2 regions of the Streptomyces sp. NBC_01618 genome follow, and region 2 is predicted to be linked to the other one. Evidence: predicted binding sites of a transcription regulator. Region 2 holds the regulator's gene; the other holds the start of a gene.

Region 1 (15,861 bases), 1.8 Mb from region 2:
GCCGGACCGGGGTGCCCTCCATCAGCAGTGAACCGATGGCCAGGGTCTCGCCCATGCCCCAGTCGATCGTGCCGTTCTCCACCGAGGCCGCGCGACGCTGCATCTGCGGCATCAGACGGGGGTGGACGGTGATCCGGTCGGGGATGTTGACCTGCGACTCCGCGATGACCTTCACGACCTCCTGGGAGATCGCGGTGGTCACGGCGACCGGGAACTCGGGCTGGACCTCGGGGGTCTGTGCCGGAGCGGGCAGCGAGGTGGCCTCGCGGACCTCCGCGAAGACCTTCTCCAGCTGGCCCTGGAAGTCCTGGAGCGCCTGCTCGGCCTCTTCCAGCGTGATGTCGCCGCGACCGATGAGCGACTCGGTGTAGAGCTTGCGCACCGAGCGCTTCTTGTCGATCAGGGTGTACATCTGCGGGTTGGTGAACTCCGGGTTGTCGCCCTCGTTGTGACCGCGGCGGCGGTAGCAGATGAGGTCGATCACGACGTCCTTGTTGAACGCCTGCCGGAACTCGAAGGCGAGCCGGGCGACCCGGACGACGGCCTCGGGGTCGTCGCCGTTGACGTGGATGATCGGCGCCTCGATCATGCGCGCCACGTCGGTGGCGTACATCGAGGAGCGCGAGGACTCCGGGGCGGCGGTGAAGCCGACCTGGTTGTTGATCACCACGTGCACCGTGCCGCCGGTGCGGTAGCCGCGCAGCTGCGACATGTTGAGCGTCTCGGCGACGACGCCCTGGCCCGCGAAGGCCGCGTCGCCGTGGAGCGCGACGGGCAGGACGGTGAAGTCCGTGCCGCCCTTGTTGATGATGTCCTGCTTGGCGCGGGCGATGCCCTCCAGGACCGGGTCGACCGCCTCCAGGTGCGAGGGGTTGGCGGCCAGCGAGACCTTGATCTGCTCGCCGTCCAGACCGGTGAAGGTGCCCTCGGCGCCCAGGTGGTACTTCACGTCGCCGGAGCCGTGCATCGACCGGGGGTCGAGGTTGCCCTCGAACTCGCGGAAGATCTGCGCGTACGACTTGCCGACGATGTTCGCCAGCACGTTCAGCCGGCCGCGGTGGGCCATGCCGATGACGACCTCGTCGAGGCGGGCCTCGGCGGCGGAGTCGATGACCGCGTCGAGCAGCGGGATGACGGACTCGCCGCCCTCCAGCGAGAACCGCTTCTGGCCGACGTACTTGGTCTGCAGGAACGTCTCGAACGCCTCGGCGGCGTTCAGCCGGCGCAGGATGCGCAGCTGCTCCTCGCGCTCGGGCTGCTGGGCGCGCGGGCGCTCCACCCGGTCCTGGAGCCACTTGCGCTGCTTCGGGTCCTGGATGTGCATGAACTCGATGCCGGTGGTGCGGCAGTACGACTCACGCAGCACACCGAGGATGTCGCGGAGCTTCATCATCGACTTGCCGGCGAAACCGCCGACCGCGAAGTCCCGCTCCAGGTCCCACAGGGTGAGGCCGTGCTCGGTGATGTCCAGGTCGGGGTGCTTGCGCTGGCGGTACTCCAGCGGGTCGGTGTCGGCCATGACGTGGCCGCGGACCCGGTAGGAGTGGATCAGCTCGAAGACCCGTGCGGCCTTGGTCACGTCGTTGTCGTGCGAGGCGTCGATGTCCGTGAGCCAGCGGACCGGCTCGTACGGGATGCGCAGCGACTTGAAGATCTCGTCGTAGAACTCGTTCTCGCCGAGCAGGAGCTGGGCGACGATCCGCAGGAACTCGCCGGAGGCGGCGCCCTGGATGACCCGGTGGTCGTACGTCGAGGTCAGCGTCATGACCTTGGAGATGCCCAGCTTGTTCAGGGTGTCCTGGGAGGTGCCCTGGAACTCGGCGGGGTAGTCCATCGCGCCGACGCCCATGATGAGGCCCTGGCCGGGCATCAGGCGGGGCACGGAGTGCACGGTGCCGATGCCGCCGGGGTTGGTCAGCGAGGCGGTGACGCCGGTGAAGTCGTCCATGCCGAGCTTGCCGTTGCGGGCGCGGCGGACGATGTCCTCGTAGGCCTGCCAGAACTCGAAGAAGTTGAGCGTCTCGGCCTTCTTGATGGCCGCGACGACCAGCTGGCGGTCGCCGTTCGGCTTCACGAGGTCGATGGCCAGACCGAGGTTGACGTGCTCCGGCTTGACGAGGGTCGGCTTGCCGTCCTTCACCGCGAAGGAGTGGTTCATCGCCGGCATGGCCTTGAGGGCCTGCACCATCGCGTACCCGATGAGGTGCGTGAAGGAGATCTTCCCGCCGCGGGCACGCTTGAGGTGGTTGTTGATGACGATGCGGTTGTCGAAGAGCAGCTTCACCGGAACGGCGCGGACGGACGTGGCCGTCGGCAGCTCCAGCGAGGCGTTCATGTTCTTCGCGACGGCGGCCGACGGGCCGCGCAGCGTCACGTACTCCGGGCCGGCCGGGGCCTCGGTGGCCGGAGCCGCCGCAGCCTTCACCGGGGCCTCGGCGGGCTTCGCGGCCGGCGCGGCCTTCGCCGGTGCTGCCGGGGCAGCGACGGCGGGGGCGGCCTGTGCGGGCGCCGGAGCCGCGGGCGCCGGGACCTGCGCCCCAGGGGCCTGGGGCGTGGTGGTCGGTGCGGTGGCGGCCGGGGCCGGGGTCACCGCAGCCCCAGCGGCTGCGGCGCCGGGAACGGGCTTGTCCGCCGTGCCGGACGTACCCGGCTTGTAGTCGGCGAAGAAGTCCCACCAGGCGCGATCGACCGAATTGGGGTCCTGGAGGTACTGCTGGTAGATCTCGTCGACGAGCCACTCATTGGGGCCGAAAGCCGCAGCCGGGTCGGAACCCGGGCTGGCTTGGTCGGTCGAGATGCTCGAGTTACTGGGGGACTGAGACGACACGGCGGCAACCGCCCTCTTCCGCTTCACAAGGTGATGGACAGCGGAAATCAAGGCTACGCCTCCCGAGCCGTTCCATGCAGGCCGGGCCGGTCTTCGTCGTGCAAGTCACATCAGAAGGCGGGTTTCGGCGCAAGAAATGGCGGGAAATAACCATGGTTCCGCTGCACTTCGGGTACGCAGGGCCGCAGCTACGGCCCCTTGGACCGTACCCCTGAAAGAGAACACGCAGAACGTGCCCTTCCGGTTCGAACCCTATGTCAACCTCGCGGTTGCGGGATCCCCGGAAGAGTGACCTGGATGCGGCAGCCGCGTGCGGATTCGGCCACACCGATGCGGCCGCCGTGCAGATCCACCGCCCAGCGGGCGATCGCCAGGCCCAGACCCGTACCGCCGTCGCTGCCGGGACCGTGCGGGGACGGCACCTCGCCGCGGTTGAAACGCTCGAAGACCCGGTGCCGCTCGGCCTCCGGAATGCCCGGCCCCTCGTCCAGGACCTCCAGCGCCAGGGACTCCGGCCCGGCCCCGCGCCGGGCGAGGACGGTGACCCGGCCGTGCGGTGGGCTGTGCTTGACGGCGTTGTCGATGAGGTTGGCCACCACCTGGTGCAGCCGTTCCGCGTCCGCGTGCGCGGTCAGCTCGGGCGGCGACACGTCCAGATGCAGATGGACGTCCTTGCGGGTGTGGTTCCCGGAACCGGAGGGCAGCCGGCGGTGCGAGGCGGCGAGGTTCGCCTCCTTCAGCACGCCCGAGAGATACGGCCACACCTCGAAACGGCGGGCCTTCAGCGTGACCACACCGTTGTCCAGACGGGACAGGTCCAGCAGCGTCTCCACCAGCCTGCCGAGCCGTTCGGTCTGCCTCAGGGCCGTGCGCATGGTCTCCGGATCGGCCGAGGACACCCCGTCCACGACGTTCTCCAGCACGGCTCTCAACGCCGCGATGGGTGTCCGCAGCTCATGGGACACATTGGCCACCAGCTCCTTGCGGTGCCGGTCCACGGCCTCCAGATCGTCCGCCATGAGGTTGATCGTCTGGGCCAGGTCGCCGAGCTCGTCACGCCGCCCGGCGCCGCTCACCCGTCTGGTGTAGTCGCCGTGCGATATCGACCGGGCCACGGTCGTCATCTCGTCCAGCGGCGCCGTCAGGCCGTGCGCCACGAACTGGGTGATCAGCAGGGTCGCGATCACCGAGAACACCGTGATGAAGCGCAGCTCCGTCCTGGTGCGCAGGGCCACCATCAGCAGCCCGGTGGTGATGAACACCGAGACCACCACGAGCGTGCCCAGCTTGGCCTTGACCGAAAAGGGACGCAATCCGGAACCGGTCCGGGTCATGGCGACGGGGTCTCCAGGGCGTAGCCGACCCCGTGCACGGTACGGATCCGCTCCGCACCGATCTTCCGGCGCAGCGCCTTGATGTGGCTGTCGACGGTACGGGTGCCGGAGGCGTCCGCCCAGTCCCAGACCTCGGCCAGCAGCTGCTCCCGGGAGAGCACCGCACGCGGCGTATTGGCCAGGCAGACCAGCAGATCGAACTCGGTCGGCGTGAGGTGGACGTCATCGGCGCGCACCCGGACCCGGCGCTGCGCGTGATCGATCTCCAGCTCACCGAGGCGCAGTATGCCGCTGCGCGGAGTGACCGCGGCCAGCGCCGCACGCTCGACCCGGCGCAGCAGGACATGCACCCGGGCCGCCAGCTCGCGCATCGAGAACGGCTTGGTCATGTAGTCGTCGGCGCCGACCCCGAGGCCGACCAGCATGTCGGTCTCGTCGTCCCTGGCGGTCAGCATCAGCACCGGCACCGGCCGCTGGGCCTGCACGCGGCGGCAGACCTCCAGGCCGTCGAAGCCGGGAAGCATGATGTCGAGCACCATCAGATCCGGCTGCCACGCCTCGGCCGCGTCCACTGCCGCGGGGCCGTCGAGTGCGGTCTGCACCAGAAAGCCCTCGGCCCGCAGCCGGGCGGAAATGGCATCGACGATCGTGACGTCGTCCTCGACCACCAGCACCCGGCGCTGCGCGCCCGGGGTGGCCGCGACACCGTTGTGGGTGGTGTGTGTCTGTTCCATCGCCCCGCCCCTGCCCGTTCTCACGGGGGCCATTCCCCCGGACGCACGGTCTTCGCTTGTGAATGTCATGGGTGATCCCGTCACCGGTCAGCAGCGTAAAGGCAGCGGAGTGCTCTCGGCTACGCAGGGTGTATCGGCTTGGGTGCGACGAAGTGGCGGAGTGTCGGCCTTGTGGCGCTTGGCCCCCGGGCGTCCGGGGGCCGTGGATACCCGGTGGGGGCTCTCAGTCTGTCCGAAGTGCGAGATGCACCACGTCGGGAACACCTCGGGCAACGGGGATCTCTTCGGTCCTTACCCCGCCGAATCCGGCATTCCGCAGGCTCTGTTCGAAGTCGGCGGACGGCTGTGCGGACCAGACCGCGAGAACGCCGCCCGGCGTGAGCCGCTTCCGGCAGTCCGCCAGACCGGCGGGGGAGTACAGGCTCGTGTTGTCCTCGGTGACGGTCCAGTCCGGCCCGTTGTCGATGTCCAGGCACAGGGCGTCGTAACGGTCCGTAGTCGTGCGCAGGTACGTGACGAGATTCGTCGTCAGGATCGCGGTCCGCGGATCGGCGAGCGCCGCACCGGAGATCCGCGCCAGCGGCCCCTTCCGGTGCCAGTCCACGATCGCCTGCTCCCGCTCGACGACGGCGATCCGCCCCCACCGCGGCTCGGCGGCGGCCCGCACGAGCGAGAACCCGACCCCGAGCCCCCCGATGAGCACCGACGGCGCCGTCCGGCCCGCGGGCAGCGCGGCCAGCGCCGCGTCGATCAGTAGCCGCTCGGACCGCCCGTCCGAGGTGTCCATGAGGAAGCATCCGTTGGCGATGATCTCGAAGTCGTCACCCCGCTCCCGCAGGACGACCTCGCCGCACGGTCCTTCCCGGCGGTCGAGGGTGACGGGGGCGAGGGTGCCGAGGCCATGGATCACGGGGCTGTGGAACGTGGGGCCGTGGATTTCGGGCATGGTACGGGTCTCCGGTGGATGACGGATGCGGTTGACGGATAAGGCCCCCGCCATCCTGGCCGGTCGACGAGGCCGGAGGCCAATCGATTGCCTGATCCGTGCGGTTGGCCGGTCGGCGTGGTCGGGGGTCGGTGGATCGCCGGATTGCCTGATCCGTCCGACACGGCCGGTCGGTGCCGCCGGAGGCCGGCGGACTGCCGGATCCGTCCGACCTGTTCCCGTCTGTCCGGGGGCGCGCGAGGTCGCGCGTTACGCGCCCTCCGGGCGTGCGCCGCGCACCGCGAGGAGGACCGCGCCGACCGCGTACGCCGTCAGGGCCACCGCCCACGCCCCGGCCTGCGAGCCCGGCTGCATCGGCCACGCCCACACCGCCGCCGCGCCGCCGTGGGTGCGGGGTGCCGCCAGATGGACGGCGCCGCCGTAGACCGTCATCGGCAGCCAACTCAGCCGGGCACCGATCAGCGCGGCGGAGGCCACGGCCACCCCGGTCGCGCCGAGCACGTTGCGCACCATGGCCGGCCCGCCGAACGCCTCCGGGTGCCCCGGGACCGCCAGCGCGAGCGCCACGGTCGTCAGCACGGTCAGGGCCAGCAGCCGGCGCGGCCACCAGCGGCGTACGGCGGTCCGGTCCAGCTCGTCGCTGTCCGCGTGCAGGCTGGTGCCGATCGCGGCGGAGGCGAGCAGCGGGGCCAGTACGACGACCGGGATGCGGGCGGTGTGGTCGGAGTACGGCCTGGTTTCCAGCCAGTGGGCCGCGCCGGCGGCCACGAGAACGATGCCGGTCAGGGCGACGGCGGTGAGGGGAAGGGCGCGGGAGCGGATATAGAGGACAGGGACGGGCGGTGCGGCGTGGATCGGATCGGCCGGTGGCTCAAACGTCTCCAGATGGTCGAAGGATCTAGCCGCCAGCGCCCTGTGGGTAGTCGGCGGGCTCGGCTCCCCGTACGTCTTCGGTTTCGCTCTCGTGCTGACCGCGCTGGGGGCATTCCCTGGCGCTGGTGCTCGGCGTGGCCTGCTGGCCACTGCTGCGCAGGGCCGGGGCCCGGTGACCGGGGGTGCGGTGGTCAGGAACGTGGGGCCTTCTCGCCGTGCACCGCGAGGTACTCGGCCGCCAGCCAGGGAGCCAGGTCGTCGATGAGCATCGCGAGAACGGCCGGGTCGGCGGACGGGGTACGGCCCGTGCGCGCGGCCGTCCGCATCTGTTCGACGCGCTCCGGGTGGTCCGGGTAGTAGCCGGCGAACACCTCGGCGGACTCGGCCAGGTCGCTGGTCCAGCCGCCCCACCGCGGCATGACCAGCGTGAAGCCCGACCGGACGATGCGCCGGGCGGCGCCGCGGCTGAGGCTTCGGCGTTCGGCGTCCGTGGTGGCCTCGGCGGCCCGTCGCTGCCAGCGGGGGATCGAGAGATGCAGGTCCCCGTTGGTCTCGCGGGCGAGCAGCGGGGTGGGGCGGTAGCGCGGCAGCCGCGCGGCGAGGTCCTCGCCCAGCAGTGGGGTGCACAGGCAGGCGAGGAAGAAGCCGAAGTCGTTGCGTTCGAGTTCGCTCGTGACGGTGTCGGCGGCTCCCAGGAGGATGCCGACGCCGTCGATCTGGCCGAACGAGCCGTCCAGCTCGGCCTCGATGGTCCGGGCCGCCGCCAGGTCGGCCTCGGTGGGCTCGGCGCGCAGGACGAGCAGCAGGTCCAGGTCGCAGACGCCGGGAACGGCCGTGCCGCGCGGAATGCTGCCGTAGATGTACGCGCTGTGCAGCCTGGCGCCGCCGAACGTCTCGGCGATCCGGGCGCGGGCCGCGTCCACCACGGGGGCGAACACCGCCGGCACCCGGGTCAGCGAGCCTTCCCGCCGGATCGTCCCGTCCGGATTCAGCCCCCGGCCGCCGCTGTCGTCGCCGTAGTCGTTCATGCGGTCACTCTGCCCGCGTTCCGGCCGGTTGCCGACCGGTTTTCGCAGGCCGGGCGGCTCGGATCGACGGAGGCCGGAGCGGCTCGGATCAAAACGGACGCGCGCAGGGTTCACCGCTGCGTGCATGTGCGCAGGACCGGACCCGGCCTGCCGGGCGTGCGCACAGCGTTCAGCTGATCGCTCACAGCGAACACACCGCGGGGAACAATGAGCGGCTCACAAGCATTGAGTCTGCATAGCTCAACTTGACTGCCGAAGGGGAGATCATGGCTACCGAGTCCAATGCGGTCACTCCGCTCGCCCTGCCCGTGCTGCCGCTCGACGACGAGGTCGTGCTGCCCGGGATGGTGGTGCCTCTGGACCTGTCCGACGCCGATGTACGCGCCGCCGTGGAAGCCGCACAGGCCGCAGCCCGCGAGGGCGGCGGCAAGCCCGAGGTGCTGCTTGTGCCACGGGTAGACGGTACGTACACCGGCACTGGTGTCATCGGCACCGTCGAACAGGTCGGACGGCTTTCGGACGGGGATCCGGGCGCGCTCATCCGCGGCCGTGGCCGGGTGCGGATCGGGGCCGGGACCAGTGGTCCGGGCGGGGCGCTCTGGGTGGAGGGGACGCGGGTCGACGAGGCTGTCCCCGATCCACTCCCCGGGGCCGCCGCCGAGCTGGTCAAGGAGTACAAGGCACTCGCCACGAGCTGGCTGAAGAAGCGCGGTGCCTGGCAGGTCGTGGACCGGGTCCAGCAGATCGAGGACATCTCCGCGCTCGCCGACAATTCCGGTTACTCACCCTTCCTCACCACCGCCCAGAAGGTGCAGCTCCTGGAGACCGTCGACGCGGTCGCCCGGCTGAAGCTCGCCATCCAGTGGCTCGGTGAACACCTCGCCGAGCAGGATGTCGCCGAGTCCATCGCCAAGGACGTCCAGGAGGGCGTCGACAAGCAGCAGCGCGAATTCCTGCTGCGGCGCCAGCTCGACGCCGTACGCAAGGAGCTCGCCGACCTCAACGGCGACCCGGAGGACGAGTCCGACGACTACCGGGCGCGCGTCGAGGCCGCCGACCTTCCCGGGCACGTCCGCGAGGCCGCGCTCAAGGAGGTCGACAAGCTGGAGCGTTCCTCCGACCAGAGCCCCGAGGGCTCCTGGATCAGGACCTGGCTCGACACCGTCCTGGAACTGCCGTGGACGGAGCGGACCGAGGACGCCTACGACATCCGCGGCGCCCAGCAGATCCTCGACGCCGAGCACGCGGGCCTGCAGGACGTGAAGGAGCGGATCACCGAGTACCTGGCGGTCCGCAAGCGGCGTGCCGACCGCGGCCTGGGCGTCGTCGGCGGGCGGCGCGGCGGTGCCGTGCTGGCGCTGGTGGGGCCGCCGGGCGTGGGCAAGACCTCGCTCGGTGAATCCGTCGCGCACGCCATGGGCCGCAAGTTCGTCCGCGTCGCGCTCGGCGGGGTGCGGGACGAGGCGGAGATCCGCGGTCACCGGCGTACGTACGTCGGCGCCCTGCCGGGGCGTATCGTCCGGGCCATCAAGGAGGCCGGTTCGATGAACCCGGTCGTCCTGCTCGACGAGATCGACAAGGTCGGCTCCGACTTCCGGGGCGACCCGGCGGCCGCCCTGCTCGAAGTCCTCGACCCGGCGCAGAACCACACCTTCCGCGACCACTACCTGGAGGTCGAACTCGACCTCAGCGACGTCGTCTTCCTGGCCACGGCCAATGTGCTCGAAGCCATCCCGGAAGCCCTGCTCGACCGGATGGAACTGGTCAGGCTCGACGGCTACACCGAGGACGAGAAGGTCGTCATCGCCCGTGACCACCTGCTCCCGCGCCAGCTGGAGCGGGCCGGCCTGGCGAAGGACGAGGTGACGCTCGACGAGTCCGCGCTGCGCAAGCTGGCCGGCGAGTACACCCGCGAGGCGGGCGTACGGAACCTGGAGCGGGCCGTCGCCCGGCTGCTCCGCAAGGTCGCGGCACAGCACGAACTGGGCGACCGGGAGCTGCCGTTCACGGTCACCGAGGCGGATCTGCGCGGTCTGATCGGACGGCCGCACCACGTCCCCGAGTCCGCCCAGGACCCGGCCGAGCGCCGCACCGCGGTGCCGGGCGTGGCCACCGGGCTCGCGGTGACCGGCGCGGGCGGCGACGTGCTGTTCGTGGAGGCGTCGCTGGCCGACCCGGAGACCGGGGGGTCCGGACTGACCCTCACCGGTCAGCTCGGCGACGTCATGAAGGAGTCCGCGCAGATCGCGCTGAGCTTCCTGCGGTCGCACGGCGCGGAACTGGAGCTGCCGGTCGCGGATCTGAAGGACCGCGGCGTGCACATTCACTTCCCGGCGGGCGCGGTCCCGAAGGACGGCCCGAGCGCCGGCATCACGATGACGACGGCGCTGGCCTCGCTGCTCTCCGGGCGGCTGGTCCGTACGGATGTGGCGATGACCGGTGAAGTCTCGCTGACCGGGCGGGTGTTGCCGATCGGCGGCCTGAAGCAGAAGCTGCTGGCCGCGCACCGGGCCGGAATCACGACCGTGGTGATCCCGAAGCGGAACGAGGCGGACCTGGACGATGTCCCGGCCGAGGTCCTGGACACCCTGGAGGTCCACCCCGTGACGGATGTGCGCCAGGTGCTGGAGATCGCCCTCGCCCCGGCCGCCGCGGCCAGGCCCGAGGAGAGGATCCCGGCCGCGGCGTAGCGGCCACGGCGTGACGGACGTGGCCTCACGTGCGCGACCGGTACGAACGGCCCGCCTTCCCGGCAACGGGTGGGCGGGCCGTTCTCGCGTTCCGGCCTACGGGTCCGGGGCGGGCCATTTCCGTGTTCCGGCCGGAAAGCGCGATCAGGGGCGGTAGACGGTCCCCGGGACCGGTTCGGCGGGTGCCATCAGCTGGGGGACGGTGACGAAGGTGTAGCCCTGCTTCTTCAGCGCGTCGATGATGCCGGGCACGGCGGGCACCGTGCCCTTGTAGATGTCGTGCAGCAGGATGACGCCGTCCTTGCTCGCCTGGTCCAGGATGCGCTTCTTGATCAGCGCCGAGTCGTTCGTGGAGTAGTCCTTGGCGGTGGCGCTCCACAGGATCTGGGAGAGCCCCAGGTCCTTGCTGATGTCCGAGACGGTGTCGTCGGTGCGGCCCTGCGGCGGACGCATCAGACGCGGCTTCTTGCCGGTGATCTCCGCTATCGCGTCCTGCGTCTTCTCCAGCTCGGCGCGTATCTCGGCGGGCTTCCTGTCCGTCAGGATCTGGTGGGTCCAGGTGTAGTTGGCCACCTCGTGCCCCTCGGCGGCGAGCCTGCGCACGGTGTCGGGGTACTTCTTGACGTGGTTCTTGCCGAGCAGGAAGAAGGTCGCGTGCACCTTCTTCTCCTTGAGGATGTCCAGGAGATGCGGGGTGTCCTCGCCCGGTCCCGCGTCGAAGGTCAGCGCTATGCACTTCGCCTTGCGGCAGTCCACCGGACCGAAGGAACCCTTGGCGTCGGAGCCCGCGTCGCCGCGCGCCGAGGCCGGCGCGGTGGTCTGCATGGAGCAGCCGCTCAGTGTCAGGGTGAGCGCTGTCACAAGGGCGGCGGCCAACCCCGTACCGATCGACTTCGTCTTCATGGACAAGGCGGGTCACTCCTCCGTGGCTGAACAAGGCACGCGATGTGCGGCAGAGGAGGACTGTACACACGGGGTATACACCGAGTGCATAGGGGTCCTTGGTTCAGCCCGGAGGGCGAAGTTCCTGGTCGGGGGCGTGAACAGGGTGGAGCCCCCGGTGACTGGGTGCGTCACCGGGAGCTCGGCCGTGCGACGGGGGTGACCGGTGCGGGCGCGGCGGGCTCAGCCGTTGGCGAGCGCCTGTACGCGGTCGAGGGCGCCGTTGAAGTGGTTGTGGTCGCCGACGTAGGGGCCGGACGAGGTGTACTGCCACATCGTGTAGTAGCCCCAGCCGGCCGGGAGTTCGCCGACCGTGGAGCTGTAGCGGGCCACCCACAGCGGGTTGGTGGTGCCGAAGCTCGAATTGTTACCGGTGCAGGTCTGCCACCAGCTCGTCGCGGTGTAGATGACCGCGTCACGTCCGGTGCGTGCCTTGTACGTGTTCACGAAGTCGCGGATCCAGGACACCATGCCGGCCTGGGTCTTGCCGTAGCACTGGGCGCCGTACGGGTTCCACTCGATGTCCAGCACGCCGGGCAGCGTCTTGCCGTCCCGCGACCAGCCGCCCCCGTGGTCCACGAAGTAGTTGGCCTGGGTGGCGCCGCTCGTGGTGTCGGGGGTCGCGAAGTGGTACGCGCCCCGGATCATGCCGACGTTGTATGAGCCGTTGTACTGCTGGGCGAAGTAGGGGTTCGTGTAGTACGTCCCCTCGGAGGCCTTGGTGTAGGCCCACTTCACGCCGCTGTTCCAGAGGGTCGCCCAGTCGACGTTGCCCTGCCAGCCGGAGACGTCGACGCCTTCGGTCTGGACGGCGAGGGTTTCGCCCGGCAGTGCGCCCTGGCCGTCGTGGGCGATGACACCCATGCCCATCGTGGCCGTGCCCCGGGCGGGCTTCTTGGCCGCCGCGGCGGCGTCGTGGGTGCCCGCGGCGCTCGCCGCGCCGGGCAGGGTGAGGAGGAGGGAGAGGGCTGCGAGCAGGGTCCCGGCTGCCGCGAAGCGCGAGCGACGGGATGTTCTGGAAGCGGATCTGAGCACCGGCATGTGAGTGCCTCCGAGGGCCTTGGTGGGGGGACGTGCTGATCCCAGGGGCACGGGGAGTACCCCTGTCGGCATGACATGGTGTGAACATGCCATGTATGACGCTACGCACGTAGACCCGTGCTGCGGAAGGGGGCCTGGGGGCTGCCGTTGGTCTACGCCTGCGAAATACTGGCCGAGCTGCGGCGATGACCAGCGGCGGAAGAAACTTTCAGTGGCAGGAAAGCTCACGAGGGGTGTTGACGTGCACGGGAGCGAAAGCGGTAGTGAACCCGGCGCCACCGGAGAAAGTGGTGTGGACCACGCATTCCTTGCCCTGGAGCGGGAGTTGGCCGTCTTTCTGCGCCGGGCGCGGGCCAACTCCGGCGAAATGGCGCGCGAGGTCCACCCCGAACTGGAGGCCGCCGCCTACGGACTTCTCGTACGGCTGGAGTCGGCCGGGCGGCAGCGGGCCACCGAGCTCGCGGCCTACTTCGGGGTCGGCAAGGCGACGATGAGCCGTCAACTACGGGCCCTGGAGAACCTCGGACTGGTGGCGCGCGAGCCCGATCCGGCCGACGGCCGGGCCTTTCTCGTCCACCTCACCGCCGAGGGGCTGGCCCGCTACCGCAGCGTCCGCGACGCCCGCCGCGACCGCTATGCGCGCAAGCTCGCCGACTGGGACCGGGCCGAGGTGGCCGAGCTGGCCCGGCTGTTGCACCACTTGAACGCCCGCGCGGAGGGCTGATCCCCGGCCCCGGCCCGGGCGCCGTCCCCCGCTCGGGCTCCGGCCGCCACCCCGGCCCCGGTTCGACCCGGGTCCCGGCCGCGGCCCGTCACAGCAGCGCGTAGACCGCCGTCGCGTCGTCATGCGTCTTGCCGCGGCGCAGAAACGCGCGTTCCGTGTCCGCGTCCTCCAGCGCCCTGACCCGGTCGATCAGCGCCTGGGGCCGCTCCTTGTGGAGCATGCCGAGGCAGTCCGCCCAGTCGCCCTCGCGGAACATCTCCGTCCATCGGGCCGCCCCGTCGGTCATCGCGGCCAGCGCCCGCACCCGGTCGAGCGGGGTGCGCCCGTTGACCGCGCGGGCCGCCACGGCGGGATCGGCGGCGGCCGTGAAGAAGCCGCCCTCCTTGTTCCGCACCGTGGTGTCGGCGATCGCGTCACTGGCCAACGAGCCCGGCGGCAGGCGGTCCAGCCGGTCGTCGAGGAGGGGACGCACGGTCCCGTCGGGCGCCTCGAACAGCAGTACGGAATCGGAAAGCACCAGGTGCTCGATCTCGCGTTCGTCCCAGCGCGCCACGACGACCGTCGCCTGCGGCGTCCGCACGTGAGAAAGGTCACACGTGGAGCGGTGTGCGCCAGCGGTGCGTCGGATGGACTCGGCCAGGATCTCCTGGAGGGTCAGATCCCGTCGCGATCCAGACAGTTCGACCAACGCGCCACCCAGCCGTGCGGTGAACCAGGGGACCGAGTGCACACAACCGTCGTCACCCGGTGGCGGAGTCACTCCGTCGAGCAGGACCAGCGTCCCACCCTGGCCGGAAGCGGGCAGCGCGGTCGCGGCCCAGTCCTCGTTCGGGCGGTCGGGGCTGCCGGGGGCGGTCGCGAGTTCCATGCGCATGCAGTCAGTCTGCACGACGCCTTCACGAGCCCTGCACGGTCCGGTATTGGCCTGTACCGGCAGGTCAGGTGGATGCCAGGAGTGGAAGGAATGGCTCCGTACGGCGTGCGGGCGGGCATCCTGCCAAAGCCCGGGCGGAAGTTCCAGCCGACGGGCCAGGTGTGCCGGACGCGCTCCGAGGGGAGACTTGTTCGTCAACTCGGGAGTGATGTTCACTCGTTCAGGTGGCGGAGTGGTTGATGCGCGCCCCCCTCTCAAAAGCACTGGAATGGTCAGAAGCCGTACCAGCGGTCGGGGGCGCTCGTTCACATGTGACCGTGCGTCACCTCTGCTTCAAGGGCGGACGAGTCAAGATTGCGAGCACCGGTGCAGAAGAAGCGGCCTCGGAGCAAGGGCAGTAGGCACAGCGGTTCCGGGGTGACGTCTCCGGCACCCGCCGAGAGCGAGGGCACCCGGCGCGCAGTGCGCGTACGCAGCCGGCTGGTCGCCGGTGTCGCGGTCGTCGGTATCACCGTCATCGCCGCGGGCGCGCCCGCGGCCCTCAGCGCCTCCGCCGACCTGAACGACTCCCAGCGGCTGGTCACCCTCGCCGAGCTGAACCAGCAGGCCATCGCGCTGGCCCACGCCCTCGCCGACGAACGGGACGAGGTCACCACCTACATCGCCGCCGGCCGCGACGAGGCGTCCGGCCCGGCGGGCGACGGCAAGGGCGACACCGGCAGCCGGAGCGCCCGCGTCGACCAGCGGGTGGACGAGATCAGGGACGCGGCCCCGGCCGCACTGCGCCGCGACCTCTCCACCATCCCCTCCCTGCGCCGCGCCGCGCTCAGCGGCAAGGGCACGGCGCTGGCCGCCCATGAGACGTACTCCGAGGTCATCGCCAAGCTCCTCGACCTGGCCGACGAACTCGCCGAGAAGACCCCGCCGCGCGCCGCCGAGGCCACCCGCGCCCCGCTCGCCCTCGGCCGGGCCACCGAGCAGGCCTCCGCCACCCGCGGGCTGCTCCTCGCCGCGCTCGCCGTGCCCCGTACCTCCACGACCCCGCAGCTCGACCCGGTCACCGGACTGCCCGTCCCGACCCAGGACCAGGGCAGCAGCAAGGACGACCGCACCCGTGACGAGCTGAGCGCCGCCGCCCAGCAGGCCCGGGTCCGCGAACTCGCCTCGCTCGCCGACTTCGACCAGGCCGCGGGCTCCACCGCCCGCGACAAGCTGTCGTCCACCGTCACCGGGCCCGAGGTCAACAGCGCGGAGAAGTACCTCAACTCCCTCACCGATCGTCCCGAGCTGTCCGAGTCCGACCAGCGGACCAGCAGCAAGAAGGTCGAAGCGGCCCTCTCCGCCCGGATCGACCGGATGCGGGGCGTCGAGTCCGCCCTCGGCACCGCGCAGGTCCAGCACCTGGAGCAGCTCCGCGACGACGACGTCACCGCGCTCGAACTGCGGATCGCGCTGCTCGGCGGCTGCCTGCTGATCGCCGTCGGCGTCTCCACCGCCGTGGCCCGTACCCTCACCCAGCCGCTCGCCGTCCTGCGGATCGGCGCCGCACGCCTCGCCGCGGACCCCGACAACGCCGAACCGGTCCGCTACACCGGCCGCAACGACGAGTTCGCCCAGGTCGTACGGTCCATCAACGCCCTGCACGGCCAGCTGCACGGACTGCTCCACGAGTTCAACGGCCGCTTCGAGAGCCTGCAGACCGAGCACGGCGAGCTGATCGCCGGCCGCGAGGCGCTCACCCTCCAGCGCGCCGAGCTCCAGGTCATGACGGCCGACCTCACCGCCCAGCTGGAGCGGCTGAGGAACACGGTCCACCACACCTTCGTCAACCTCTCGCTGCGCACCCTC
Region 2 (15,861 bases):
TGCGACTTGCTCACCATCGAGGTGAAGAGCGCGGCCGAGGCCATCCAGGTGATCCAGCCGAGGACCTGGACCAGGGAGTTCTCGCCGCCGAGGAAGAGCGCGAATATCAGGCGCGGGGCGTCCGTGATCGACATGATCAGCATGGAGAGGCCCACGGTCGGCTGCCAGGAGCCGTCGCCCCCGAGCTGGCGGGCGAGGGTATGCGTGACCGCGCCCAGAACCAGGCCGCCGATGACGAAGCAGATGCCGGTGACGACGACGTAGGGGACCGCCGTGGAGATCGTCGCGTGGATCGCGTCGTCCCGGGCCTGGTCGAAGCCGAAGAGGGCGAGCAGACCGTACAGGAACGTGACGACGAGCGCCGGGCCCCAGACCGGGTAGTCGCGCATCTGCCAGAACGTCGGTCCCGGGCGCAGCACGATGCCGGCGAGCAGGTCCTTCCACGGCAGCCGCGGGCCGGCGGGCTGGGCGGGGGCCTGGCCGGCGCGGTAGGTGTTGCCGTCGCCGTACGGGTCCTCGCCGATGCTGAACGCCTGGGTGTGGCCGGGGGAGTTGGCGTACGGGTCGCCCTGCTGGGGTGATCCGTGGGGGTGGTGGGGCTGCTGGTACGGGTCGCCGAAGTACTCCGGTTCCCCGTGGCCGCCGCCGTTGCCGTTGCCGTAGCCGCCGTTGTTGTACGGGGGCGGGGCGCCGTTGCCTCCCGTCGGCGGCCATGGCTGCTGCGCGTACGGCGGTGGTGCCTGTGTGCCGTACGGCTGTTGCCGCGGTTGCTGCTGCGCTTGCTGCGGGGTGCGGTTGTCCCGGCCGCGTCCGATCCTGAATCCAGCCACGTCATCGAACGTACCTGGTCCGCGCGGGTGCGGTGAGAGGGCCGGGGAATCTCGCCCGCCATTGCGGCCGAGCTGTGACATCCCTTAGGGGATGCCCAGGGGGATGCGCAGAGGGATGTCCAGGGGGTGGAAGCAGAAGCGGCCGGTCCTGCCCCCGAGGCAGGTCCGGCCGCTTCTGTCGCACGACAGCCCGAGCTACTTCACCGGCTCCGGCTCAGGTGCGTCCGCCGTCTCCGTCTCCCCGGCTGGGTCGGCCGGGGTCTTCACGGAGTCCAGCAGCAGCTGCGATACGTCGACCACCTGGATCGACTCCTTCGCCTTGCCGTCGTTCTTCTTGCCGTTGACCGAGTCGGTCAGCATGACCAGGCAGAACGGGCAGGCGGTGGAGACGATGTCGGGGTTGAGTGAGAGAGCTTCGTCGACTCGCTCATTGTTGATGCGCTTGCCGATCCGCTCCTCCATCCACATCCGGGCACCACCGGCGCCGCAGCAGAAACCGCGCTCCTTGTGGCGGTGCATCTCCTCGTTCCTGAGGCCCGGGACCTTCGCGATGATCTCGCGCGGCGGGGTGTAGATCTTGTTGTGACGGCCCAGGTAGCACGGGTCGTGGTACGTGATCAGGCCCTCGACCGGCGTCACCGGGATCAGCTTGCCCTCGTCGATGAGGTGCTGGAGCAGCTGGGTGTGGTGGATGACCTCGTACTCGCCACCGAGCTGCGGGTACTCGTTCGCGATGGTGTTGAAGCAGTGCGGGCAGGTCGCGACGATCTTCTTCGACGACTTCGGCTTCTTCGTCTCCGGGTCGTCGTCATCCTCGCCGAACGCCATGTTCAGCATCGCGACGTTCTCCTGGCCGAGCTGCTGGAACAGCGGCTCGTTGCCCAGGCGGCGGGCCGAGTCACCGGTGCACTTCTCGTCGCCGCCCATGATCGCGAACTTGACGCCCGCGATGTGGAGGAGCTCCGCGAAAGCCTTCGTGGTCTTCTTGGCCCGGTCCTCCAGAGCGCCCGCGCAGCCGACCCAGTACAGGTAGTCGATCTCGGACAGGTCCTCGACGTCCTTGCCGACGATCGGGACCTCGAAGTCGACCTCCTTGGTCCACTCGACGCGCTGCTTCTTCGCGAGCCCCCAGGGGTTGCCCTTCTTCTCCAGGTTCTTGAGCATCGTGCCCGCCTCGGACGGGAACGCGGACTCGATCATCACCTGGTAGCGGCGCATGTCGACGATGTGGTCGATGTGCTCGATGTCGACCGGGCACTGCTCCACGCACGCACCGCAGGTGGTGCAGGACCACAGCACGTCCGGGTCGATGACACCGTTCTCCTCGACCGTGCCGATCAGCGGCCGCTCGGCCTCGGCGAGAGCCGCGGCCGGGACGTCCTTCAGCTGCTCCTCGGACGCCTTCTCGTTGCCCTCCATGTCCTTGCCGCCGCCGGCCAGCAGATACGGGGCCTTGGCGTGCGCGTGGTCGCGCAGGGACATGATCAGGAGCTTCGGGGAGAGCGGCTTGCCCGTGTTCCAGGCCGGGCACTGCGACTGGCAGCGACCGCACTCCGTACACGTGGAGAAGTCGAGGATGCCCTTCCAGGAGAACTGCTCGACCTGGGAGACACCGAAGACCGCGTCCTCGGCCGGGTCCTCCCAGTCGATCTCCTTGCCGCCGGACGTCATCGGCTGGAGCGCGCCGAGCGCGACCGCGCCGTCCGCGTTCCGCTTGAACCAGATGTTCGGGAAGCCGAGGAAACGGTGCCAGGCGACACCCATATTGGTGTTGAGCGAGACCGTGATCATCCAGATCAGCGAGGTGCCGATCTTGATCATCGCGGTGAAGTAGATGAGGTTCTGCAGCGTGCCGAGCGCGAGGCCCTTGAACGCGAGGACCAGGGGGTACGAGATGAAGTACGACGCCTCGTAGCCGTCCACGTGGTGGATCGCGCCCTCAAGCCCGCGCAGGGTCAGGATCGCCAGGCCGATGACGAGGATGACGTACTCGACGAAGTACGCCTGCCAGGCCTTGGAGCCCGCGAAGCGGGACTTGCGACCGGCCCGCGAGGGCAGGTTCAGCAGCCGGATCGCGATCAGCACGAGGATGCCGACCGTCGTCATCAGACCGATGAACTCGGTGTACATCTCGAACGGCGGCCAGTCGCCGATGATCGGCAGGACCCAGTCGGCCTTGAAGAGCTGTCCGTACGCCTGGAGCAGCGTCGGCGGCAGGGTCAGGAAGCCGATGGCGACGAACCAGTGCGCGAAGCCGACGATCCCCCACCGGTTCATCCGGGTGTGGCCGAGGAACTCCTTGACCAGGGTGATCGTGCGCTGCTTCGGATTGTCGGTGCGGCTGCCCGCCGGGACCGGCTGTCCGAGCGTGACGAACCGGTAGATCTGCGCGACGGCTCGGGCGATGAGCGCAACGCCGACCACAGTCAGCACCAGCGACACGATGATCGCGGCGAGTTGCATTTGGGGGCTCCTCGGGCCTGCGAGGGTGGGATCCAGCGTCTACAAGGGAATACTGGCGATTACTAAGCAGTAACTTAATCAGTCTGTGCTGACACTATCCACTTATTCCGCCGCGCTGTAGCCACACCGGCGGTGATCTGTGTCGCTCAGGTGCGCCTTGCCACGCCGGGTGAGTCCGTGGACCGCCCGGTACAGGGGAGATTGCACGGCTCTCGCCAGGATGGCCAGGTCGAGTCCCACCCAGTGGTGCTCGGCATAGTGCTGGTCGAGCAGGGCGGGTTCGTCCCACGGCATTCCGGAACGGGAACGTACCTGCGCCAGGCCGGTGAGGCCCGGTTTCAGTTCCTGCCGCCAGTGTCTCGCAGTGGGGGCGGTGGCGGTGGCGGATGCGGTGGCGGGTGCGGGGGTGTCGGCTGTGCTCGGGCCGACAGTTTCGGCGGCCCGTTCGTCGTCCGGCGTCAGGGGTTCCGGCCCGACCAGGGAGAGGTCTCCCCGTACGACGTGCGGCAGCCGGGAGAGCAGATCCAGCCGCAGTCGCCGGGTGCGCAGCGAGCGCAGTACGAAGAGGTGGCCGTTCAGGCCGATCCGGGGCGACCGGGTCAGCACCCCGCCGGGGGCTCGCCGTGCCGCGAGGGCGAGGGCGCCCGCGGCGAGCAGAGGGGCGGCCAGTGCCAGCAGGATCGAGCCGAGGGTCAGATCCAGTACGCGCTTGGCCGACGGGCGCTCCCATCGGCGTGCCGACGCCCATCGCCGTACCGGTGCCCATCGTCGTGCCTGCGTCCGCGCCCGCAGCCACCGCCGTACCCGCTCTGTCTGCCTCTGCCCCTGCCTCCGCCCCTGCCTCCGCCCCTGCCTCCGCCCCTGCCCCCGCCCCTGCCTCAGTTGTCTCTGTCTCTGCATCGTTCGCACCTGCCTGGGGGTCGGGCGGATCGAGCGCATCGATTGCCGGTTTTGCCTGACTCGCGACATTTTGTGACAGAACGATCCCATGGCGCGATGATGGGCGGGGTTGCCCGGCCCGCGGAGCGGGTGGGTGTCGTTGGTGATCTCTCGGTGCGCGCGAGGTGCGTGCACGATAGTTGAGTCCACTCGACTCAACTCTGTTGACACTGGGGCGGCTGTCGTGCATTCTTGAGTCAGTTGCACTCAAGTAGTCAAGTTGGAGGAACTGAAATGGCACGTGCGGTCGGCATCGACCTGGGCACGACTAACTCCGTCGTCAGCGTTCTCGAAGGCGGCGAGCCCACCGTCATCACCAACGCAGAGGGCGCCAGGACCACGCCGTCCGTCGTCGCCTTTGCGAAGAACGGCGAGGTGCTGGTCGGTGAGGTCGCCAAGCGTCAGGCAGTGACCAACGTCGACAGGACCATCCGCTCCGTCAAGCGCCACATGGGCACTGACTGGAAGATCGACCTGGACGGCAAGAGCTTCAACCCGCAGCAGATGAGCGCCTTCGTGCTGCAGAAGCTGAAGCGGGACGCCGAGTCGTACCTGGGCGAGAAGGTGACCGACGCGGTCATCACCGTTCCCGCGTACTTCAACGACTCCGAGCGTCAGGCGACGAAGGAGGCCGGCGAGATCGCGGGCCTGAACGTCCTGCGTATCGTCAACGAGCCGACGGCCGCCGCGCTGGCGTACGGGCTCGACAAGGACGACCAGACGATCCTCGTCTTCGACCTCGGTGGTGGCACGTTCGACGTATCGCTGCTGGAGATCGGCGACGGAGTCGTCGAGGTGAAGGCCACCAACGGTGACAACCACCTCGGTGGTGACGACTGGGACCAGCGCGTCGTCGACTACCTGGTGAAGCAGTTCGCCAACGGGCACGGCGTCGACCTGTCCAAGGACAAGATGGCGATCCAGCGTCTGCGCGAGGCCGCCGAGAAGGCGAAGATCGAGCTCTCGTCCTCGACCGAGACGTCGATCAACCTGCCCTACATCACGGCGTCCGCCGAGGGCCCGCTGCACCTGGACGAGAAGCTCACGCGCTCGCAGTTCCAGCAGCTCACCGCCGACCTTCTGGACCGCTGCAAGACGCCGTTCCACAACGTCATCAAGGACGCGGGCATCCAGCTCACCGAGATCGACCACGTCGTTCTCGTCGGTGGCTCGACCCGTATGCCGGCCGTCGCCGAGCTCGTCAAGGAGATGACCGGTGGCCAGGAGGCCAACAAGGGTGTGAACCCGGACGAGGTCGTCGCGATCGGTGCCTCGCTCCAGGCCGGTGTCCTCAAGGGCGAGGTCAAGGACGTCCTGCTGCTCGACGTCACCCCGCTGTCCCTCGGTATCGAGACCAAGGGCGGCATCATGACGAAGCTCATCGAGCGCAACACCACGATCCCGACCAAGCGTTCCGAGATCTTCACGACGGCCGAGGACAACCAGCCGTCCGTCCAGATCCAGGTCTACCAGGGCGAGCGCGAGATCGCGGCGTACAACAAGAAGCTCGGCATGTTCGAGCTGACCGGCCTGCCGCCGGCCCCGCGCGGCGTCCCGCAGATCGAGGTCGCGTTCGACATCGACGCGAACGGCATCATGCACGTCGCCGCCAAGGACCTCGGCACCGGCAAGGAGCAGAAGATGACCGTCACCGGCGGCTCCTCGCTGCCGAAGGACGAGGTCAACCGGATGCGTGAGGAGGCCGAGCAGTACGCGGAGGAGGACCACCGCCGCCGCGAGGCCGCCGAGTCCCGCAACCAGGGCGAGCAGCTCGTCTACCAGACGGAGAAGTTCCTCAAGGACAACGAGGACAAGGTCCCCGGTGACGTGAAGACGGAGGTGGAGACCGCGCTCACCGAGCTGAAGGAGAAGCTCAAGGGCGAGGACACCGCCGAGATCCGTACCGCCACCGAGAAGGTCGCGGCCATCTCCCAGAAGCTGGGCCAGGCGATGTACGCCAACGCCCAGGCCGACGGCGACCCGCAGCCGGGCGCTCAGCAGGCCAAGGCCGACGACGACGTCGTCGACGCCGAGATCGTGGACGACGAGAAGGACGCGAAGGGCGGTGCGGTGTGACCGAGGAGACTCCGGGCTTCGAGGAGAAGTCCGACGTCCCCTCCGGCGCTGCCTCCGACGGAGCTGAGCCGAAGGATGCCCCCTCCTCTCCGGAGGAGGAGGCGCCGGCGGCCGGGGACGGAGTACAGACAGTCGGTCTGACGGCCCAGCTGGACCAGGTCCGCACGGCGCTCAACGAGCGCACGGCCGACCTCCAGCGGCTCCAGGCCGAGTACCAGAACTACCGCCGTCGCGTCGAGCGGGACCGGGCCACGGTCAAGGAGATCGCAGTAGCGGGTCTCCTGTCCGAGCTCCTGCCCGTGCTCGACGACATCGGCCGGGCCCGGGATCACAACGAGCTCGTGGGCGGGTTCAAGTCGGTGGCCGAATCGGTGGAGACGGTCGTCGCCAAGCTGGGCCTGCAGCAGTTCGGCAAGGAGGGCGAGCCCTTCGACCCGACGATCCACGAAGCCCTGATGCACTCGTACGCGCCGGACGTCACCGAGACGACCTGCGTGGCGATCCTGCAGCCGGGGTATCGGATCGGCGAGCGCACCATCCGCCCCGCGCGGGTGGCGGTGGCCGAACCCCAGCCGGGTGCGACACCGGCTGCCAAGGAAGAGAAGGCAACCGACGAGGAGAGCGGTGGCACCGAGGAGGTCTGACATCCTGTCTGACCACCTCGCTGCCCACCGCCCGGCCATGCGACCGGCCAACGGGCCGGTCGTATGGCCGATCGTCCGGAAGGAGGGACGTCGATGAGCACGAAGGACTTCGTCGAGAAGGACTACTACAAGGTCCTCGGCGTCCCCAAGGACGCCACCGATGCCGAGATCAAGAAGGCGTACCGGAAGCTCGCCCGCGAGTTCCACCCGGACGCCAACAAGGGCGACGACAAGGCGGAGGAGCGCTTCAAGGAGATCTCCGAGGCGAACGACATCCTCGGCGACAGCAAGAAGCGCAAGGAGTACGACGAGGCGCGCGCCCTCTTCGGCAACGGCGGCTTCCGGGCCGGCCCCCCGGGCGCGGGAGGCAACTTCAACTTCGACCTGGGCGACCTCTTCGGAGGGGCCCAGGGCGGGGGCCAGGGCGGCGGAGCCGGCGGTTTCGGCGGCGGCGGTCTGGGCGATGTCTTCGGCGGTCTGTTCAACCGGGGCGGCACGGGGACGCGGGTGCAGCCGCGCCGCGGCCAGGACATCGAGTCCGAGGTGACGCTCAGCTTCACCGAGGCGGTCGAAGGGGCCACGGTCCCGCTGCGGATGTCCAGCCAGGCGCCGTGCAAGGCGTGTTCCGGCACCGGTGACAAGAACGGCACCCCCAGGGTCTGCCCGACCTGTCTCGGTACCGGCCAGGTGTCGCGCGGCACCGGCGGCGGCTTCTCGCTCACCGATCCCTGCGTGGACTGCAAGGGCCGGGGCCTCATCGCCCAGGACCCCTGCGATGTCTGCAAGGGCAGTGGACGGGCGAAGTCCTCCCGGACCATGCAGGTCAGGATCCCGGCGGGCGTCTTTGACGGTCAGCGGATCCGGCTGCGCGGCAAGGGCGGTCCGGGCGAGCGTGGCGGACCGGCCGGCGATCTGTACGTCGTGGTCCATGTCGACGCCCACCCGGTCTTCGGCCGCAAGGGCGACAACCTCACGGTCACCGTGCCCGTCGACTTCACGGAGGCGGCGCTCGGCGGCGAGGTGAAGGTGCCCACGCTCGGCGGCCCGCCGGTCACCCTGAAGCTGCCGGCCGGTACCCCCAACGGGCGCACGATGCGCGCCCGGGGCAAGGGCGCGGTACGCAAGGACGGCACCCGGGGCGACCTGCTGGTGACCGTCGAGGTGTCGGTGCCCGGGGAGCTGAGCGCCGAGGCCAGGGAAGCGCTGGAGGCCTACCGGAAGGCGACTGCGGGCCGTGACCCGCGGGCAGAGATCTTCCAGGCAGCGAAGGGAGCTTGAGGTGGACGGCCGACGACGTAATCCGTACGAACTGACCGATGAAACACCGGTGTACGTGATCTCGATCGCGGCCCAGCTCTCGGGCCTGCATCCGCAGACGCTGCGCCAGTACGACCGTCTCGGCCTGGTCTCGCCCGACCGGACGGCCGGGCGTGGCAGGCGTTACTCGGCCCGTGACATCGAACTGCTGCGTACCGTACAGCAGTTGTCGCAGGACGAGGGGATCAATCTCGCCGGTATCAAGCGCATCATCGAGCTGGAGAACCAGGTCGCGGCCCTCCAGCAGCGTGTCGCTGAACTCTCGGCGGCCGTGGACGGTGCGGCGGCGGCGATGCAGCAGCGTGAGGCCCAGGTGCATGCGTCGTACCGGCGCGATCTGGTGCCGTACCAGGACGTGCAGCAGACCAGCGCGTTGGTGGTCTGGCGGCCGAAACGGCCGAAGGACTGAGCGGGACCGGCGTACCCGCACGACGGACGAGGCCCGTCACCCGTGTGTTTCACGGGTGACGGGCCTTTGTCCTTTGTTCATCGAGACCATCCGGTCCATCGAGCCCTTTGGGGCGACGGGTCGATCTCGCGCCGGGTCCAATCCCCGTGCGTCGCCGTGGAGTTGTGGGAGGCTCCGGCGTGCTGAGCGCTGAGCGCCGACAGGGGCTCGAGGCTGGCGGGCGGGAGGAAGGGGCGGGGGTTGCGTTCTGTACTGGTGTGGACCGTGCGACTGAGCGGGGCTGTGGGGTGGATCGCGGCCGGTGCGCAGGTCGATGGCCGGCCGGCCTCGGCCACACCCGCGAGTTCGGACGTCAGCGAGACTCTGCGTCGACCATCCCCGACTGGACGAGGCGTGCCCCGAGTTGAGTCCGGCTGGAGGCGTTGAGCGTCCGCATGAGCCGGGAGATGTGTGCGCGGCAGGTGCGGACGCTGATGCCCAGTTTGCGGGCCACGATCTCGTCGACGTGGCCCTCGACGAGGAGGCGGGCGATGCTGAGCTGGACGGCGGTGACGGAGGCGCCGGGAGCCGTTGCCGGCAGGTTCTCGGTGAGCGGGGTGGCCTGCGCCCACAGGACTTCGTAGACCTGGACGAAGTAGCGGACCAGTGCGGGGTGGCGGATCTTCAGGGCCACGTCGCGTTCGGGGGTGGCGGGGATGAAGGCCACGGCGCGGTCGAAGACGAGGAGGCGCTCGACGGTCTGCTCCAGGGTACGCACCTGCAGAATTCCTGCGGGTATCTGGTCCACGTAGGACCTGAGTTCCGGGCTGTAGCGCGCCGAGTGCTGGTAGATGTGGCGGAGAGGGATGCCGCGGTCCAGCGTCGACCTGGCGTTCGTCAGGGCGAGTTGAAGCTGCTCGGGCGGCCGGGTGCTGCCGGGTTGCAGTGTGAGGATTTCCTGCCTGGCCTCACGCGTGGTGTCGACAATGGCCGACTCGATCAGAGGCATGCCTTCGAGCACGGTGATGGCAAGGTTGGGATCCTCGCTCGCGATGGAGGCCAGTGGCGCCAGTGCCTCGGTGAGCGAGGCGGCCATTCGTACCCGCTCGTGGATCTCCCGGGTGATGGGCTGCAGCAAATGGGCCAGGCCGGACGAGGGCGGTACGGGACGCATCCAGGCGCTGTCCTGTGGATCGGGGTGAAGCAGTGCCATCTCGGTGAGGCAGGGGGCGGGTTCCAGTGCGGCCCGCGCGATCCGTCCGGTTCTCAGTGCCTCGGCGTAGAGCCGGAGGGCCGCCTCGCACAATGCGCCGTCTCTGTGGGAGTGTGCGATTTCGTCCTCGTCTCTGCCCATCTGTGACCCCCCACTTCCGGCAATGCAACAAGATGACGGTGGTGAAAGCGTAGGTGGCGGGAGAGGCTCGTCGTACCCGGTGATGAACCTCTCCGGCGTCGGGGGCCGCGGTCGCTCTCCCCCGTATTGCGGTTGCGGTCCCCCTTGGTCCGGCTCAGTCCGGTCCCTGTTCCAGGATTCCTGACCGGGCTATCAGGTAACCGAGCTGTGCCCGGCTGTTGCTGCCGAGAGCGGCGCTGAGTTTGGCGATATGTGCGCGGCACGTTCGTACGTTCATGCCGAGGCGGCGGGCGATGGCCTCGTCGACGTGACCTTCGACGAGGAGTTTCGCGATGGAGTGCCGCACCCCGGAGATGCCTTCGAGCGTCGGGTCGTACGGGATCTGCTCCTGCAGTGGGACCGCACGCTGCCAGAACTGCTCGAAGACGCTGACGAGGTACTCCACAATGCCTGGGTGTCTCAGTTCCAGCGCCACTCTCCGATCGTCCGTGGCGGGGATGAAAGCGACGGTGTGATCGAAAATCATGAGCCGTTCTATGAGCTCTTCGAGAGTGCGGATCTCCACCTTCCCCTCTGCCATGCGTGCCGCGTACGTGAGGGTTCCGTGGCTGTGCCGGGCGGTGTGCTGATAGAGGGTGCGCATGCCGACGCCGCGTTGCGTGAGAATGTTTCCGCGTTCTATCGCGATGTTGAGCGCGTCCTCGCTGCGCCCGCCACCGGGCTGGATGGTGAGGACTTCCGACTTGCACTCGGTCAGGGCGAGTTCGATGGACGCATTGATCCGGTCAATGCCTTCGAGCACCGTGATCGCATGAGTGGTCGGCGGCGCCTGGGCGCTGATGGCCATGAAGGGTTCGAACGCATCCGTCAGTTCGACCGTGAGGCGTCGACGGTCCTGGATCTCACGCTCTATCGGGTGCAGCAGTTGAGTCAGTGCGGCGGACGGCGGCGCCGGCCGGAGCCAGGTGTCGTCGTCGGGGTCGGGGTGCAGCAGCGCGAACTCCAGCAGGCAGGGGGCCGGCGCCACCTCGGTGCGCGCTATCTTGCCTACGCTCAGCGCGCTGGCGTACAGCCGCGCTCCCTCGTCGCACAGAGCGCTGACGGAGTGGGGATGTGTCGCGTTTGCTTCATTTGTGACCATTTGCCCACCCCCCAGGAACATGCATCTGCAGGAACATGATGCATCGCTTCTGTGGCATTGACGTGCCTCAATGAGCAATCGTCTTGTCATGCGGGGGAGAGGAAACCTTGGAAGTGAGGACGAAGCCCACTATGAGTAACAAGATGCTTCGCTCGGTGCTTGCTGCGGCCTTCTCCGCCGGGCTGACATTCGGTGCGATCGGCACCCTGGACCTTGCTTGGGACAGTGCGCCGGCAGGGGCGCAGGTTCAGGCCGTGGCGCCCCCCGACCTCGCCTGGGACGCGCTCCCCGCCGACGTCACGGGCGCGCGGACATCCGACCTTGCCTGGGACATAGCTCCAGGGAAGTCGGCAAGCGCGTGACCATCCCGCCGGACGACCGGACCTTCCGGCGGGAAATGGCCACGGCCTACCGATCAGGCTGGCATTTCATCGATCTCGTCACTGCCATCCCCCGCTGTGGCGACTCGCTGATGGTCACTCTGTTCGGCGACCCCATCGTTGTCGCACGCGAGGAAGACGACGAAGTGCGTGCCTACCGTTGCCTCCGCAAGCCGCGTGGAGCCCCGCAGCCCGTTCGCTGCGCGATTCGGTACGACATGATTTTCGTCAACCTCGACCGTCGGGACCACCAGCTGTTCGAGCCAGAGACCATTTCCGCCACCTCCCGCAGTGCCTGAGCGATCCCCCGTCGTTACACGTCGCTCGGCACTCCCCCACACAACGGCGTCATCGTGACCTGAACACGATGGCGCCGTTGTGCTGTCCGGGCCCTGGGTCGCAAGCCCCGGGGGAGCCCCGGAAGTCCGCAGTCCTGCTCACGCCCTGCCGAGCGCCCGGTCCAGGGTGATCTCGATGACGACGCGGTCCGGGTTGGGTGCCGGGGTGCGTTCGTAGCGTTCCGCGTAGCGGCGTACCGCGTCGGCGACCACGTCCGGTTCCGTGCGTACCGTCGCACGGCCCTCCAGGGTCGCCCAGCGGCCGCGGTCGACCTGGCAGGCCGCGACCCGGGCGCCGGACGGGCCCGCGGCCAGGATGTTGGCGACCTTCCGGCTGCCCTTGTTGGTGATGACGCGGGCGAGCCCGGCCTCGGGGTCGTATGTCACCCCCACCGGCACCACGTGCGGCGTGCCGTCGGGGCGGGGTGTGGTCAGGGTGCACAGGTGGTACTCGCGCCAGAACGCGAGGTACTCGGGGCTCGGATTCGTCACGTCGACTGCCATGGGAAACAGGGTAGGGAGTGCGCATCCGTGGCCCGCCCCTGCGGTGGCGGAGGTCCTCTCCGGCCGGTTGACTCGGACTCGGACTCGGACTCGAAATTGCACTCGGAAGAGGCGCGATGCCGGGTTGAGTGGAATAGACTCAACTTTGTGCACGTTGACTCAGTCAGTGTTGTGGAGAGACCAGTCACCGCAAGGAGGAGAGAGCGCACGTGGACGCCGAGCTGACCAACAAGAGCCGGGACGCCATCAACGCGGCCACCAGCAGGGCCGTGAAGGACGGACACCCCGATCTGACCCCCGGGCATTTGCTGCTCGCGCTGCTCGCGGGCGAGGACAACGAGAACATCATCGACCTTCTCGCCGCCGTCGAGGCCGACCAGATCGTCGTACGCACCGAGACGGAGCGGCTCCTGGGCGCGGAGCCCAGCGTCACCGGGTCGACCGTCGCCCCGCCGCAGCCCAACCGCGAGCTGCTCGCCGTCATCGCGGACGCCGCGCAGCGCGCGAAGGAGCTCGGCGACGACTACATCTCCACCGAGCACCTGCTGATCGGGATCGCCGCCGAGGGCGGCCGCGCCGGTGAGATCCTGAGCGCTCAGGGAGCCAGTGCGAAGAGGCTGCTGGACGCGTTCGAGAAGAGCAGGGGAGGGCGCCGGGTGACCACACCCGACCCGGAGGGTCAGTACAAGGCCCTGGAGAAGTTCGGTACGGACTTCACGGCCGCCGCCAGGGAAGGCAAGCTCGACCCGGTCATCGGACGAGACCAGGAGATCCGGCGTGTCGTCCAGGTCCTGTCGCGGCGTACGAAGAACAACCCCGTACTCATCGGCGAGCCCGGAGTCGGCAAGACCGCCGTCGTCGAGGGGCTCGCCCAGCGCATCGTCAAGGGTGACGTCCCCGAGTCCCTGCGGAACAAGCGGCTCGTCTCGCTCGACCTCGGCGCGATGGTCGCGGGCGCCAAGTACCGCGGCGAGTTCGAGGAACGGCTGAAGACCGTCCTCTCCGAGATCAAGGAGAGCGACGGCCAGATCATCACGTTCATCGACGAGCTCCACACCGTCGTGGGCGCGGGCGCCGGCGGGGACTCCGCCATGGACGCGGGCAACATGCTCAAGCCGATGCTGGCCCGCGGCGAGCTCCGCATGGTCGGTGCGACGACGCTCGACGAGTACCGCGAGCGGATCGAGAAGGACCCCGCCCTGGAGCGCCGCTTCCAGCAGGTCCTGGTCGCCGAGCCGTCCGTGGAGGACACCATCGCGATCCTCCGCGGCCTCAAGGGCCGTTACGAGGCGCACCACAAGGTGCAGATCGCGGACTCCGCGCTGGTCGCCGCCGCGACCCTGTCCGACCGCTACATCACCTCCCGCTTCCTCCCCGACAAGGCGATCGACCTGGTCGACGAGTCGGCGTCCCGGCTGCGCATGGAGATCGACTCCTCGCCCGTCGAGATCGACGAACTGCAGCGTGCCGTCGACCGCCTCCGGATGGAGGAGCTGGCGCTGAAGAACGAGACCGACGCCGCTTCCGTCCAGCGTCTGGAGAAGCTCCGCCGCGACCTCGCCGACAAGGAGGAGGAGCTGCGTGGTCTCACCGCCCGCTGGGAGAAGGAGAAGCAGAGCCTCAACCGTGTCGGTGAGCTGAAGGAGCGCCTCGACGACCTGCGCGGACAGGCCGAGCGCGCCCAGCGCGACGGCGACTTCGACACCGCCTCCAAGCTGCTGTACGGGGAGATCCCCGGCCTTGAGCGGGAGCTCGCGGAGGCCGACGAGGCCGAGCAGGAGGCCGCCAAGGACACGATGGTGAAGGAGGAGGTCGGCCCGGACGACATCGCCGATGTCGTCGGCGCCTGGACCGGCATCCCGGCCGGCCGGCTGCTGGAGGGCGAGACCCAGAAGCTGCTCCGCATGGAGGACGAGCTCGGCAAGCGCCTCATCGGGCAGACCGAGGCCGTACGGGCGGTGTCGGACGCGGTACGCCGTACCCGCGCCGGAATCGCCGACCCCGACCGGCCCACCGGCTCGTTCCTCTTCCTCGGCCCGACCGGCGTCGGCAAGACGGAGCTGGCGAAGGCCCTCGCCGACTTCCTGTTCGACGACGAGCGGGCCATGGTCCGCATCGACATGAGCGAGTACGGCGAGAAGCACAGCGTGGCGCGGCTTGTCGGCGCCCCGCCCGGCTACGTCGGCTACGAGGAGGGCGGGCAGCTCACGGAGGCGGTCCGCCGCCGCCCGTACAGCGTCGTCCTGCTGGACGAGGTCGAGAAGGCCCACCCCGAGGTCTTCGACATCCTGCTCCAGGTCCTCGACGACGGCCGGCTCACCGACGGACAGGGCCGGACGGTGGACTTCCGTAACACCATCCTGATCCTGACCTCCAACCTCGGCAGCCAGTTCCTGATGGACCCGCTGACACAGCCCGAGGTGAAGAAGGAACAGGTCCTGGAGGTCGTACGGGCCTCGTTCAAGCCGGAGTTCCTCAACCGGCTCGACGACCTGGTCGTCTTCTCCGCCCTGTCCGGCGACGAGCTCTCGCACATCGCGAAGCTCCAGATCGACCGGCTCGCGGGGCGGCTGGCCGAGCGCAGGCTCACCCTGGACGTCACGCCGGACGCCCTGGCGTGGCTGGCCGAGGAGGGTAACGACCCGGCCTACGGAGCACGGCCGCTGCGCCGCCTCATCCAGACGGCGATCGGCGACCGGCTCGCGAAGGAGATCCTCGCCGGCGAGGTCAGGGACGGGGACACCGTCCGGGTGGACCGGGTCGGGGACGGCCTGCTCGTCGGCCCCGCTTCGTAGCCGCCCCGGCCCCCCGTGGTGGCCCCGTGGCAGTCACCTTGTACGGTCCCGGCGGGCCCGGTCCGCACCGGCTGCGTGTCAGCTCGTGGCGGATCGGGCCCCTCCGGGCTTGCCATCCCCCGCCCGCCATGGGAGAGGATGGCGCCAACCGCACGAAGGGAAAAACACGGTGAGCATCGATCCGTCCTCGATTCCTAATTTCGGGGGCCAGCCCGAACCGCAGGCCGCAGGACCGGAGGGCCCCGTCGTCCCTGACCAGGACCTCGTCAAGCAGCTCCTGGAACAGATGGAGCTGAAGTACGTCGTCGACGACGAGGGCGACCTCGCGGCGCCGTGGGAGGACTTCCGCACGTACTTCATGTTCCGCGGCGAGGACGAGCAGCAGGTCTTCTCGGTCCGTACGTTCTACGACCGCCCGCACGCCGCGGACCAGCGTCCGGTCCTTCTCGACGCGATCGACGACTGGAACCGCCGCACCCTGTGGCCCAAGGTCTACACGCACACCCACGAGCCCGAGGAGGGCTCCGAGGACACCGAGGTCTCGGTCCGTCTGATCGGTGAGGCGCAGATGCTCATCGGTACGGGCGTCAGCCTGGAGCACTTCGTCTCGTCGACGGTCAGCTGGGTGCGCGCCTCGATCGAGTTCGACAAGTGGCTGCAGGAGCGTCTGGGCCTGACGCCGGCCGAGGAGA

What was found. Region 2 encodes HspR, which represses chaperone genes until heat shock. Its sites were predicted from a motif close to TTGAGNNNNNNNNNCTCAA; they were not measured.
Region 1: lon (endopeptidase La) is a predicted target of HspR. The motif match lies at 7,968-7,986, and genes of this name have one in related genera.

Annotation. Positions count from the first base shown of each region.
Region 1 is NZ_CP109297.1:5,476,654-5,492,514, forward strand. Features, by position in the region: gene OH735_RS25570 (multifunctional oxoglutarate decarboxylase/oxoglutarate dehydrogenase thiamine pyrophosphate-binding subunit/dihydrolipoyllysine-residue succinyltransferase subunit) at 1-2,827, opposite strand, end outside; gene OH735_RS25575 (ATP-binding protein) at 3,085-4,161, opposite strand; gene OH735_RS25580 (response regulator transcription factor) at 4,158-4,895, opposite strand; gene OH735_RS25585 (spermidine synthase) at 5,119-5,841, opposite strand; gene OH735_RS25590 (hypothetical protein) at 6,091-6,618, opposite strand; gene OH735_RS25595 (nucleotidyltransferase) at 6,906-7,742, opposite strand; gene lon (endopeptidase La) at 8,009-10,432, shown strand; gene OH735_RS25605 (polysaccharide deacetylase family protein) at 10,577-11,335, opposite strand; gene OH735_RS25610 (lysozyme) at 11,558-12,415, opposite strand; gene OH735_RS25615 (MarR family winged helix-turn-helix transcriptional regulator) at 12,657-13,139, shown strand; gene OH735_RS25620 (hypothetical protein) at 13,228-14,013, opposite strand; gene OH735_RS25625 (nitrate- and nitrite sensing domain-containing protein) at 14,380-15,861, shown strand, end outside.
Region 2 is NZ_CP109297.1:3,717,169-3,733,029, reverse strand. Features, by position in the region: gene OH735_RS17430 (Yip1 family protein) at 1-830, opposite strand, end outside; gene OH735_RS17425 ((Fe-S)-binding protein) at 1,026-3,293, opposite strand; gene OH735_RS17420 (sugar transferase) at 3,396-4,193, opposite strand; gene dnaK (molecular chaperone DnaK) at 4,467-6,308, shown strand; gene grpE (nucleotide exchange factor GrpE) at 6,305-6,952, shown strand; gene dnaJ (molecular chaperone DnaJ) at 7,046-8,230, shown strand; gene OH735_RS17400 (heat shock protein transcriptional repressor HspR) at 8,232-8,678, shown strand; gene OH735_RS17395 (LuxR C-terminal-related transcriptional regulator) at 9,031-10,011, opposite strand; gene OH735_RS17390 (helix-turn-helix transcriptional regulator) at 10,166-11,152, opposite strand; gene OH735_RS17385 (5'-nucleotidase) at 11,284-11,514, shown strand; gene OH735_RS17380 ((2Fe-2S)-binding protein) at 11,511-11,831, shown strand; gene OH735_RS17375 (pyridoxamine 5'-phosphate oxidase family protein) at 11,970-12,374, opposite strand; gene clpB (ATP-dependent chaperone ClpB) at 12,584-15,169, shown strand; gene OH735_RS17365 (YbjN domain-containing protein) at 15,339-15,861, shown strand, end outside.